Regions from separate parts of the Exiguobacterium sp. s21 genome, predicted to be linked through region 3. Evidence: predicted binding sites of a transcription regulator. Region 3 holds the regulator's gene; each other region holds the start of a gene.
The links. The regulator Rex, encoded in region 3, represses fermentation and respiration genes when NADH is low (regulators of the CRP and FNR family bind a similar motif). The targets are predictions, from matches to a motif close to TTGTGAAATATTTCACAA.
Positions count from the first base shown of each region.

Region 1 (3,144 bases), on a different contig from region 3:
TGGTTTATACCGGCGCGTCGTCAACATGTAGCCATAGGTGACTTGTGCGCTTACCGCCCGCTCGATTTTCACGTGGGCCGGTTCGTTCAAGAATGGGGCAGCCCAAGCTTGAAGCGTGTCTGTGAGTGTCGCCGAGACGAGGGCGATTTGATGTTCATGCGCCGTATGTTTGATGATCCGTTCGGCAGATTCTGTCAAACCGCTATCGATGATTTGATCGGCTTCGTCGAGGACGATCGTATGCGTCTCGTGAAGTTTCAACTTTTTCTTCTCAATGAGTTCGACGAGTCGGCCCGGTGTCCCGACGATTAAATGTGGTTTTTTCTTCAACCGGTCGATTTGACGTTTCAACTCGACGCCACCGATGAACGAAGCGATGCGGACGTCACCTTTCTCGGTGAAGCGTTGCGCGACCGTTTGAATCTGCATGACGAGTTCACGCGTCGGCGCGACGATGACGACTTGGATGCGGTCGTTCGAAGCGTCGATTTTTTCGATGGCGGGTAATAAGTAAGCAAGTGTCTTCCCGGTACCTGTCGGCGCTTCGATCGTGACGTCTTTTCCGTCAAGAAGAAGCGGGAAGGCTTCCGCTTGGACCGGCATTGGTTCAGTAAAGCCAAGGCGATCCCAGGCTTCGTTAATAAATGGTTTTGTAAAGTTCATATCAATTCTCCTTATCGTGGGGCAAAAACAAAGGAAGCATAAGCGCTCCCTGTCTTAGATATAGCGAACATGTTCAGTATCTTGGTCGAATGAAGAACGGAGTGTCTGTGTGAACGTCTGTCCGTCCTCGATGAGTTTGATGTGCACATCGATTTGGTCAGCCGACGCCTCGACGCCTTCGACGGTGAAGCCTTGATACACACGATACTGCAATTCTTTCGTCAACCGTTCGTATGAAGCGAGCTCTGGATACGTCGCTGCCACGTCAATCGGGCGCGAGATGAGAGCAACGAGCAAGTTATCGCGGTAGTCGATGAAATCCTCGTTTTCGATGTCGTCGTCAAACCGAATCCAAAAACCTGCGTCTTCAAATTCTGTGATGAATCCGTCACGTTGTTCACCGTTTTCCTCTACTTTAAGAGAGATGCGGTCACCGGTCTTTAAATCGTGAGCGGCTGTCAATAATTCGTACGTCATGGGAAGAACCCCTTCCTCTTCTACAATGTTCTGCCTTCATTGTGTCCGATATAAGGCAAAAATTCAAGTTCTATCCCCGAGGTGTGAGGTACATCACTACGAAAACTGTATAAATCGTCACATCCCATCTGAAATGATACAGAAATGAGTTGAATCCTGCCGTAACAAGACTTATCTGTTTCATAAGGAAGAGTGTTTGCATTATAACAGTATTTAAAGCGCTTACAAAAACGGCTTTATGCCAACGTTCATTAGATTGTTACAAATTTCACAAGAACGTAAAACAAAATGTTCACGTTTTCACGTACACTCAACTTATAGAAAGCACGCAGTTATCTCAACTATGAGGAGTGACCCACAATGGCAACCGAAATTAAATCAGCCTGGTCAGGATTTGTACCTGGGCAGTGGACGAACGAAGTGAACGTCGGTGAGTTTATCCGTTTGAACCGACACGAGTACACCGGGAACGATTCGTTCTTGGAGGGACCGACGGAAGCGACGAATCAGCTTTGGGCACAAGTGATGGAATTGACGAAAGAAGAGCGGGAACGCGGTGGTGTTTGGGCGGTCGATCAAAACAACCCATCGACAATCGTATCGCACGGACCGGGATACTTAAACAAAGAGCTCGAGAAAGTGGTCGGTGTTCAAACGGACGAGCCGTTCAAACGTTCGATTCATCCAAACGGCGGGATCCGGATGGTCGACGCTGCCCTTGAGTCATACGGTTTCGAGCCGAACCCTGAAATCACAAAGATTTATTCGGAAATTCGCAAAACGCATAACCAAGGTGTCTTCGATGCGTACACACCTGAGATGCGGGCGGCGCGGAAGTCAGGGATCATCACAGGTCTTCCTGACGCTTACGGCCGGGGACGGATTATCGGCGACTACCGTCGTGTTGCCTTGTACGGGTTAGACTTCTTGATTGCAGAACGTAAAAAAGACTTGGCGAACCGTGGCGGTTTCTTATCAGAGTCAGATATTCGGACACGGGAAGAAATGTCTGAGCAGCTCCGTGCCCTCCAAGAGTTGAAACAACTCGGTGCGGCGTACGGGTTTGACCTCGGCCGTCCGGCGGAAAATACACAAGAGGCGTACCAATGGGTATATCTTGCATATCTCGCAGCCGTCAAAGAACAGAACGGCGCCGCGATGTCACTTGGACGTGTCTCGACATTCCTCGATGTTTACGCAGAACGTGATATCGAAGCAGGTCGTTTGACCGAGTCAGACGTTCAAGAAATCGTCGACCACTTCATCATGAAGCTCCGGATCGTCAAATTCTTGCGCACGCCTGACTACAACGAATTGTTCTCGGGTGACCCAACGTGGGTGACCGAGTCAATCGGTGGGATGAGTGAGGATGGTCGCTCGAACGTGACGAAGAGCTCATTCCGCTTCTTGCACTCACTCTCAAACCTCGGGCCAGCACCAGAACCGAACTTGACGGTGCTTTGGTCGACGAAATTGCCAGAAGGATTTAAACAATATTGCGCGAAGATGTCGATTGAGACGTCCGCCATCCAATATGAGAACGACGACCTCATGCTTCCAGAGTTTGGCGACGACTACGGCATCGCCTGCTGTGTGTCACCGATGAAGATCGGGAAACAGATGCAGTTCTTCGGTGCCCGCGCCAACATGGCAAAAGCACTCCTTTACAGCATGAACGGAGGCCGCGATGAGAAGAGCGGCGACCAAATCGCACCGGTTTGGGAGATGAACACCGAAGACGTGCTCACGTACGACAAAGTGTATGCCGACTTCGATCGGACGCTCGATTGGCTCGCCGAGCTCTACGTCAACACGCTCAACGTCATCCACTTCATGCACGATAAATATGCGTACGAACGGATCGAGATGGCACTTCATGACCCAGAAATCCTACGGACGATGGCATGCGGAATCGCCGGTCTCTCGGTCACAGCAGATAGTCTGTCAGCCATCAAATATGCGACCGTGAAACCGGTCCGCAACGAGCAAGGCATTGCTGTCGAC
Region 1 covers NZ_JACSLF010000010.1:37,287-40,430, forward strand. Annotated here, with positions in the region: gene KNP06_RS11455 (DEAD/DEAH box helicase) at 1-663, opposite strand, end outside; gene KNP06_RS11460 (hypothetical protein) at 718-1,140, opposite strand; gene pflB (formate C-acetyltransferase) at 1,501-3,144, shown strand, end outside.
Region 1: pflB (formate C-acetyltransferase) is a predicted target of Rex. The motif match lies at 1,397-1,414, and genes of this name have one in related genera.

Region 2 (3,144 bases), on a different contig from region 3:
GGGATACGGATGCCGCGGACGAGATATACGCCGGCCGGCACGTGGACGTGGCGGCTCGACCTGAGGGCGAGCCGAAAAGCGAGCGTGCAATCCGTCTGCCCATCCCCGATGGCGCCATAATCGGTGACGTCGACGTGCTGACGCGTCATTTGTCTCAAGTTCAAGTGCTCGGCGTCGAGCCGGCGCATCCACACCGGACGGACGATTCCATCTACCGTCTCGAGCGGCAACGAACTTGTCACCGGGATGATGCGTTCGGTCATCGGTAGGTGAGAGAGATAGGTTTTTGCTTGATCGGGATAGTGGGCCTGTCGTGTTGATTCATGCCAGTCGAGTGTGTCCGTCACTAGCTCATCGAGTGCCCAATTCGAATGACGGGCGATCGTGGCGGCGATATTCGAGCGATCGATATGTGCGGTCATAGGGTTCATCCTCCTAGCGTTCACTACAATTGGATGTACCCGTTTTAGAAGTATTTTTAGCAAACCGAAGTATTTAGTAGACAGAAGCATTTATCCATGGTATATTCTATATGTGCTTAATTAAGAATAGCTGGAAACATAATTCACAAAACGCTTTGGATTATTTTTCGTTTAAGATAATCCTAGAGGTTTGTGATTTTTTATTGGTCAGTTTTTTCTAGTAAGGCACTACTAGAACGCACAGCGTTTATTTCAGGAGGGTTCATTATGAACACAGGTAAAGTAAAATGGTTTAACTCAGAAAAAGGTTACGGCTTCATCGAAATGGAAGGCGGAGACGACGTATTCGTACACTTCTCAGCAATCCAAGGCGACGGCTTCAAGACACTTGAAGAAGGCCAAGCAGTAACTTTCGAAATCACTGACGGAGCTCGTGGACCACAAGCTTCTAACGTTGAAAAAATCTAATCTTCCTTTCTAAGGAATTTTATAACCTGCTCGCTTCGGCGAGCAGGTTTTTTGTTGTCCGCGTGTTTAATCACTTGCCCCGGGGGAATCAATATACGAGTGACTACCACAAGGAGGTTTTTCAGAATGGATGCAATGCAAACGGCAAAACAGATTTTAGATCATAGTAACGTAGGGACAATGGCAACGGTCTATAAAGGCAAGCCGCACAGCCGTTATATGACGTTTTTCCATGATGAACTGACACTCTACACGGCAACGTCGAAAGACACGGATAAAGTCGATGAATTAAAAAACAATCCGTATACGCATATTTTGATTGGTTATGACGGCGATGGTGTCGGGGATACGTATCTCGAGATTTTAGGCGAGACGAGTGTATCGGATGATGAATCGATGAAAGAAAAAGTATGGAACGAGAAACTCGAAGGCTGGTTCGATGGTCCGGACGATCCAAAACTCGTCATCTTGAAAATCGCGCCGCAGTCGATGCGCGTGATGAATAAAAAAGGACAGCCCCCTCAAGAAGTGAATTTGTAACTCAAACAAGGACGTCCCTCGCGGACGTCCTTTTCAAATTGACCAATTTCCAAAAAGTGACTGACCTGTGACGCACATATGAACGAAACGTGAACTCTTGCCCTAACTTATGTGAAAGTGTGAACATAGATGGTATATTGTGAATGTAATCACATATCAATCATCATTCACTCATTCAAAGGAGGAATTATCATGTTCATAAAATTTTGGCAGAACCACAACATCGCTACCGGTATTTTGACAGTCCTTCGTCTCTGGCTCGGCTATCACTGGCTCACAGCGGGCTGGGGCAAAATCACAGGTGGATTCGAGTCGGGTGGTTATCTTCAAAACGCAGCTTCCCTCGCCACGGGTGATCACCCAGCCGTTGCCGGTTGGTGGGCAGCATTTTTAGAGAACTTCGCCATCCCGAACGCGGCTTTGTTCGATGTGTTGATTCCTTACGGTGAGTTTCTCGTCGGTCTCGGGCTCTTGCTCGGTGCCCTCACACGTAGCGCCGCTTTCTTCGGTCTCGTCATGAACATGGCGTTCTTGCTCTCAGGTACGGTCAGCACGAACCCGACGATGTTGATCGTCTCAGTCCTCATCCTCGTCGCGGGCTACAATGCTGGTAAACTTGGCGTCGATGGATTGTTCCTTCGCAAGTTCGTCGAAACGAAAGTGTTACATCGTTCACCAAATCGTCAAATAGCGTAACGGATTTATGACGTTCTCCTGTGACAAAACTCACCTCTTTCGGCTACGATGAACGTAGCATCGATTGAAAAGGAGAACGAATATGAACGCGACACATTTCAAATGGCTCGGATACACAGAGGGGATGTCTTTCTTACTTCTGTTGCTCATCGCGATGCCACTCAAGTACTTGGCGGGTATGCCGCTCGCCGTCAGCATCGTCGGCGCGGCCCACGGTTTCTTGTTCGTCACCTACGTGGCGGCAGCCGTCTATATGGCATGGCGTTTCAACTGGGGCTTCAAAGTGTTAGTGCTCGCCGTCATGGCGTCGGTCATCCCGTTCGGACCGTTCTTGTTAGAGAAACGAGTCCTCCCATCAACAGAAAAGACATCGAACTGAAACGTTCGATGTCTTTTTGTGTTCACTGATGCGCCGGAGCGCTTTCCGCATCGGCCAATACATCTGATTTTTCGGCAGCAATGTCGTGACGGATGCGATGCATCGCGAACAACGTGATGGTGAGCAGGCAGACCATGCAAATAGAATAGAGGTATGCGACGGGCACCCATTCGCTCAATGCGCCGAATAAGATAAATCCGAGCGGTGTGATGCCCATAGCGAGTGCTTCGAGGACGCCCATGACACGACCGAGATAACTTGGTTCCGTGTTTGTCTGTAAATACAGTTGCATCGGGATGTTGACACGGAGAATGAAAAAGCCGCTCAATAAAGCGAAACTTGTGAATAAGACGATGGCCGGCGTGATTGTGAAGTCAAAATAGATGGGTATGGCCGGTGCAATAAAAAGACAACTCATGACAATGAGCGACGTGCGAACGGTCGCAAGGCGATACTTGATTGCAAAGACTGGTAACGCATGGGCGAGCGAGGCGACTAAAAAGCCGACAGCGAACATGCTCTCTAAAAAGCCGAACTGGAGGGGACTGACACCGATTTCCTGTAAAGCGACAATAGGAAACAAAATTTCTGAGGCGACGAAGAAGAAGTTGAGCAAGGCGGCAAGAACGGTCAATGTCC
Region 2 covers NZ_JACSLF010000004.1:116,577-119,720, forward strand. Annotated here, with positions in the region: gene KNP06_RS06645 (glycoside hydrolase family 55 protein) at 1-422, opposite strand, end outside; gene KNP06_RS06650 (cold-shock protein) at 690-890, shown strand; gene KNP06_RS06655 (pyridoxamine 5'-phosphate oxidase family protein) at 1,017-1,430, shown strand; gene KNP06_RS06660 (DoxX family membrane protein) at 1,623-2,126, shown strand; gene KNP06_RS06665 (DUF3817 domain-containing protein) at 2,209-2,505, shown strand; gene KNP06_RS06670 (MFS transporter) at 2,528-3,144, opposite strand, start outside.
Region 2: KNP06_RS06660 (DoxX family membrane protein) is a predicted target of Rex. The motif match lies at 1,568-1,585, and genes of this name have one in related genera.

Region 3 (3,144 bases):
CGAGAATCATCTTCGAGTCGAGGTCCAAGTGGTTCGTCGGCTCATCCAAGATGAGCAAGTTCGGCTGCTCGAGCTTCAGTTTCGCGAGCGTCAAGCGGGCCCGCTCTCCACCCGACAGTTCATGGACGCGCTTCATGACGTCGTCACCGCTGAATAGGAACTGTCCAAGCAGGCTCCGCACTTCTTGTTCGCGCATGAGCGGCCAGTCGTTCCAAATCTCGTCGATGACGCGGTTGGCATCCGACAAGTTCTGTTGTTCCTGGTCGTAGTAGCCGATCTCGACGCCGGTGCCGTAGCGGATGTCACCGGTGAGCGCCGGCTGTTGTTTCGTCAACACTTTCAAGAGCGTCGATTTGCCGACTCCGTTCGGACCGACGAGGGCGACCGATTCGCCACGCTGCAATTGGAAGCGGAGATGATGGGCGATCGGCTCCTCATAACCGATGGCGAGGTCGCTGCCGCTCAACACGTCGTTCCCGCTTTGGCGTTTGATTGAGAACGAGAGGACGGCACTGCGCTCGTCACCGTCCGGCGCTTCCATCCGGTCGACTTTTTCGAGACGCTTGCGGACACTCTGGGCCCGTTTCGTCGTCGTCGCCCGGGCGATGTTACGCTGGATGAAGTCCTGCATCTTGGCGATCTCTTCTTGTTGCGACTCGAACTGCTTCTTCTCTTGCTCGTAGATGGCGGCCTTCTGTTCGAGATACTTCGTATAGTTGCCGACGAAGCGACGGCTCCGATGGCGTGACAACTCATAAACGACCGAGACGACACGGTCGAGGAAGTAGCGGTCGTGGGAGACGATGAGGACGGCGCCTTTATAGCCACTCAAATACTTCTCGAGCCAGCCGAGCGTCTCGATGTCCAAGTGGTTCGTCGGCTCATCCAAGATGAGCAGGTCTGGACTTTGCAGGAGCATCTTCGCGAGGGCGAGACGTGTCCGTTGTCCACCGGAGAGCGTATCGATACGGCGCTCGAAGTCGTCCGGATAGAAGCGCATCCCGTGAAGCACAGAGCGGATCGTCGCCTCGTATTGATAGCCGCCGCGGTCTTTGAACGTATGTTGTTCTTCATCGTAAGACGACAGCAGGCGCTCATAGGCGGCCGGGTCGTTCAAGATGCACTCAGATCCCATGTCTTGTTCCATGCGGCGGAGCGTTTTTTCCTGTTCAATTAAGTCGGTGAAGACGGTGAGCATCTCGTTCCAAATCGTCTCGTTCGACTCTAACCCTGAGTCTTGGGCGAGATAACCGATCGTCACGTCTTTCGGTTTCATGATATCGCCCGAGTCATAGTTGTATTCCCCGGCGATGACTTTGAGCAATGTCGACTTGCCGGCACCGTTACGGCCGACAAGCGCGACGCGTTCGCCTTCTTGAATTTCGAGTTTGACGTTCTCTAAAATCGGCTCGACGCCGAATGATTTCGATAAGTTATTGACTTGCAGTAGGATCAAGTGAAAAAACCCCTTTCTCTCTATTTAGTATACTTTATTTCTTCCCCTTTTCAGGTATATTCATTGAGTGGTCATGTGAATTCGTTTACAATCAAGGTGTATGAAATTAGATTCGTTTGAAACGCGTCGTAAAAAGGAGGCTCTTTCCGTTGAGTCAAAACGAACCAAAGATTCCGCAAGCGACAGCCAAACGGTTGCCACTATACTATCGGTTTATCCAAAGCCTACATTCATCAGGAAAACAGCGTGTCTCTTCTGCTGAGCTGAGCGAGGCGGTCAAGGTCGATTCGGCCACGATCCGTCGCGATTTCTCGTACTTCGGTGCGCTCGGTAAAAAGGGATATGGCTATAACGTACAGTATCTGTTAGACTTTTTCCGTAAGACACTGAATCAGGACGAGATTACGAACGTCGCCTTGGTCGGGGTTGGTCATCTTGGGACAGCTTTCGTCAACTATAACTTCCTTAAAAACAATAACACACATATCGTCGTCGGGTTCGACGCAGACGAGACAAAAGTCGGCACGACGATGTCCGGTGTCCCGATTCATCACGTGGATGAGATGGAACAGATCATGAAACAAAACAAGATTGACGTCGCCATCTTAACGGTGCCGTCTAGCTATGCGCAGCCTGTCGCGGATGACTTGGTCCGCTTCGGCATCAAAGGCATCTTGAACTTCACTCCGGCCAGGCTTACTGTGCCGGACACGGTCCGCGTCCATCATATCGACTTGTCGATCGAACTCCAGTCGCTCATTTACTTTATGCAACACTATCCATCTGCTGAGGGGGTCCATCAATAATGGAATTACTATCATCGTTGCTCGTCGTCGGTATTCCTGGGGGAGCGAGTATCTTCATTATCGCCATCGTCGCGCTCATCATCTTCGGGCCGAAGAAATTGCCTGAATTCGGACGCGCCGCCGGACAAACGCTCCGTGAGTTCAAAAATGCCACAAACGGCATGATGAACGAACATGACGAGAAAGACAAGAAAGAAATTGAGAAGAAAGAGCAGTAAGCGATGAGCCATCAACCTGATCAAGAACGGGCACTGTCCGACCACTTGACAGAGCTGCGGAGACGACTGATGCTGTCGGCATTTGTCGTCTTTGCCTTCTTTTTGATTGCTTTGCCGAGTGTCAAATATGTGCTCACCTATCTCCAGGCCGACCTCGTCGAACGAGGGCTTGAATTGAACGCCTTTGGGGTCGCGGACCCGCTCATGATTTATTTGAACTTGGCGCTCGTCATCGGTCTCGTCGCGGCTGGTCCGTTTCTACTGTATCAACTGTGGGCGTTTGTCGCACCTGGTCTGCATCCGAACGAGCGGAAAGCGACGCTCGCCTATATTCCGATCATCTTTATCTTGTTCCTCGTCGGTTTGGCGTTTGCCTACTATTGGTTGTTCCCGCTCGTCCTCGATATCTCGACGGACCTCGGGCAAGACCTTGGTCTGACGCAAATCATCGGGGCGTCGAACTACTTCACGTTCTTGCTGCAACTGACCATCCCATTCGGACTGTTATTCCAGTTGCCGGTCGTGACGATGTTCTTGACGCGCATCGGTGTCGTGACGCCGTACTTCCTGTCATCGATTCGGAAGTACGCCTACTTCGCCTTGTTCGTCGTCGCGGCCTTTATCACGCCGCCGGATTTGACCTCGCACCTCATGGTGTCACTGC
Region 3 covers NZ_JACSLF010000009.1:8,550-11,693, forward strand. Annotated here, with positions in the region: gene KNP06_RS10745 (ABC-F family ATP-binding cassette domain-containing protein) at 1-1,456, opposite strand, end outside; gene KNP06_RS10750 (redox-sensing transcriptional repressor Rex) at 1,606-2,262, shown strand; gene KNP06_RS10755 (twin-arginine translocase TatA/TatE family subunit) at 2,262-2,480, shown strand; gene tatC (twin-arginine translocase subunit TatC) at 2,484-3,144, shown strand, end outside.

Region 4 (3,144 bases), on a different contig from region 3:
GACGATAGGCGCTCCTCATCGACAAGCGAATCGCCGTAAATGTGGACGTGTAACTTCTCACGACCGATGCGGGCCAATCGAAACGAGTTCATGACCGCTTCGACGTCCATGCCAACATGGTTCGCCCAGGCTTTGTCTGTCCGTATGTAGAGGTGATAGACGTCCCCCGCTTTCGTGTCGAACAATAAAAGTGCCCGCGACGGCTCTAAGATGCCCTCGATGCGCCCTCCCGATTCGACCGCACGATATACGTCTTCCCAAAAACAAGCTGGCTCTGACATCGATGGTCACCTCCTTCTATACTTTTATTTTAAAGGAAATTATAGCTGGCGACAAAAGAGAGCCTCTATGCAACGTGTCGAGAAGAGCAGAAGACAAAAAAACCGTAGCGGCGTTAGCCGGCTACGGTGATGAGCGAAGGATTGCTCGGTTTTACAAGACAGGTTGCATCGTTTTCAAGAGCACTTCTGCCGAATGATGCATCTTTTGTTTTTCTTCTTCTGATAACTCGATTTCCACGACTTGACGGACACCTTGACGGTTGATGATCGCTGGTACACCGATGTGGATGTCGTTCAAACCGTACTCACCGTCCAAGTGCGCACCGACCGTCAATAACGTGTTCTCGTTGCGAAGCACGGCTTTGACAAGACGGAGGAGACCAAGACCGATGGCGTAGTACGTCGCCCCTTTACGTTCGATGATATGGTAGGCTGCGTCACGAACGTTGACATAGATATCTTCGAGGTCTTCCCATGTGTACTCGTCATTCTCTTCAAGCAACTGTTCGACCGATTTTCCGTAAATACGGGCGTTGCTCCATGCCGCGAACTCTGTGTCGCCATGCTCGCCCATAATGTAAGCGTGGCAGTTACGTGGATCGACGTTGAAGTAATCACCGAGCATGTAGCGAAGACGTGACGTATCGAGTACCGTTCCTGAACCGAACACCCGATGCTTCGGTAATCCTGAATATTTCCAAGCCAAGTGGGTCATGATGTCGACCGGGTTCGAGGCGATGATGATGATGCCATCAAAACCAGATGCCATGATGTCCCCAATCATCGACTTCATGATTTTGGCGTTCTTTTCGACGAGGTCGAGACGTGTTTCACCTGGTTTTTGCGGTGCGCCGGCAGTGATGACGACGATATCTGCTGCACCACAGTCTGTGTAGTCTCCTGCCCAGACGCGCATCGGTGAAGAGGCAAACGAGACACCGTGATTCAAGTCCATTGCTTCCCCTTCAGCTTTCGATTTGTTGATATCGATGATCACAAGTTCCTCACAGAGACTAGCTGTCGTCAATTGGTAAGCAAAGCTGGCACCGACCGCTCCGGCCCCGACGAGCGCGACGCGTGTTACTTTAGCATGATTTAATGTTTCCATATTGATTCTCCACCCTTCGAACAATCTGTTTCATGTTTTTGTTTTGTCTGTTACATAAAGATTGTAACATCATTCACAAACACTCACTACAAGGGAAACCGTTTTCAGTTTGGCAATATTGTGACAATATTCACATTCATTTGAAACATCTTCACTGACTGTACTACCCTCATCGCAGCAAGAGGAAACTAATCGCCGCCGCCGAGGCGATCGCCAAAAAGTTGACGGCGTCATTGCCGAGAAAGCGCCAGCCTGAAACGTAAGTCGTCGGCTCGTGATGATGGACTTTCTTCTCGGTCAGCTTACCGCATACACGACAGCGAAACTTGCGTTGAACCGTCGCCCCAAGGAGAGTGTCGACAACGCTTCCGGTCAACCCGAGAGCAATCAACAAGCCGGCGAACCGTAAGCTGATATCGATAAATGGCAACGAAGCGACGATAATGACCGTGGCCCCCGCGACCGACATGAACGTCCCGAACGGAGACACCCCGCCACTCGTTCCCGGCTCCACTTCGCGGAACGTCAAAATGGAGCGCGGTTTTTGTTTGGCGAGCACCCCGAACTCGGAGCCCCATGTGTCGCTCGTCGCCGCCGCAATCGAAGCGATGTACGCGAATAACCAGGCATCGTTCGGTGTAAGCAACATACCGAGCGCCGTCGCCATCCCGATACCACCATTGGCGAGCACTTGAACGAAGTCACGAGGTCCCGATTTCTCAACGACCTCATCGACAGGCGCTTTGTCGCGGGAACGGTATTTCGAGGCGAGCGATGACGTCGAAAAGAAGACACCGAGCAAATAGAGCCCGAACCAACCGAATCCGTACCCAATGACTGTACCCGTCACGACCGTCAAGACAGCCCCAGAACGGGTCAGTGAGCGCAGACGATAGCCGGCGAAGGCTACCAGACAAGTTACGAGAAAGATGGCGAGCATAGAATCGTTTCCCTTTCCGTCACGATAAATTCGACAGGAATGTCGTGTGGCTCGATCGGGATGTCATCGAGCAGTTGGACGTCATAGGCCAACGAGATGGTGACACCTTCATACGTCGCTAAAAAACGGTCGTAATACCCCCCACCCCAACCGATCCGATACCCGGATCGGTCAAAGACACGTCCCGGCACGATACAGACGTCAATCGTCCGCGTCGTCGCGACCGTCGTCGGCTCTAAAATACCCATGACGCCCGGCTCAAGGTCTTCGAACGAATGAATTTCATGGAACGTAAGTCCCTGTTTTGTAACTTTCGGCACGAACACCGATTTTCCTGCCTGCCAAGCTAAGCGAATGAGTGGCAACGTATCAATCTCTAAATCGAGGGCGAGCGTGACGGCCACCGTATCCGCCTCTCGCCACGCCTTCAGTTCGGTCAATGTATGTATGATGACGCGGTCCCGGTCCGGTCGGTCGTCGAGTTCACGGATTTGACGATGTACATTTTGCCGGAGTAGTTTCTTTTCAATCACTTCAATTCCCCCTTGTTCAAAAAAAGGCCGCCACATGAGTGACGGCCAGTCTCATTATTTCACTTCGCGGTAAAGCGTGTGACGACGGAGACGTGGGTTGTATTTGCGCAATTCGAGGCGCTCTGGGTTGTTACGTTTGTTTTTCTTCGTGATGTACGTGCGATCGCCTGTTTCTGTGCAAGCTAGTGTGATTTTAACGCGCATTTCTTTCACTCCCATCTTACTGATGTTGTATCAAGTGCTTTTGCTTTACAGTCTAAGCATACTCAATTATCCTACCAA
Region 4 covers NZ_JACSLF010000005.1:114,146-117,289, forward strand. Annotated here, with positions in the region: gene KNP06_RS07955 (rhomboid family intramembrane serine protease) at 1-281, opposite strand, end outside; gene KNP06_RS07960 (L-lactate dehydrogenase) at 433-1,389, opposite strand; gene KNP06_RS07965 (DUF92 domain-containing protein) at 1,559-2,329, opposite strand; gene KNP06_RS07970 (5-formyltetrahydrofolate cyclo-ligase) at 2,308-2,862, opposite strand; gene rpmG (50S ribosomal protein L33) at 2,917-3,081, opposite strand.
Region 4: KNP06_RS07960 (L-lactate dehydrogenase) is a predicted target of Rex. The motif match lies at 1,508-1,525, and genes of this name have one in related genera.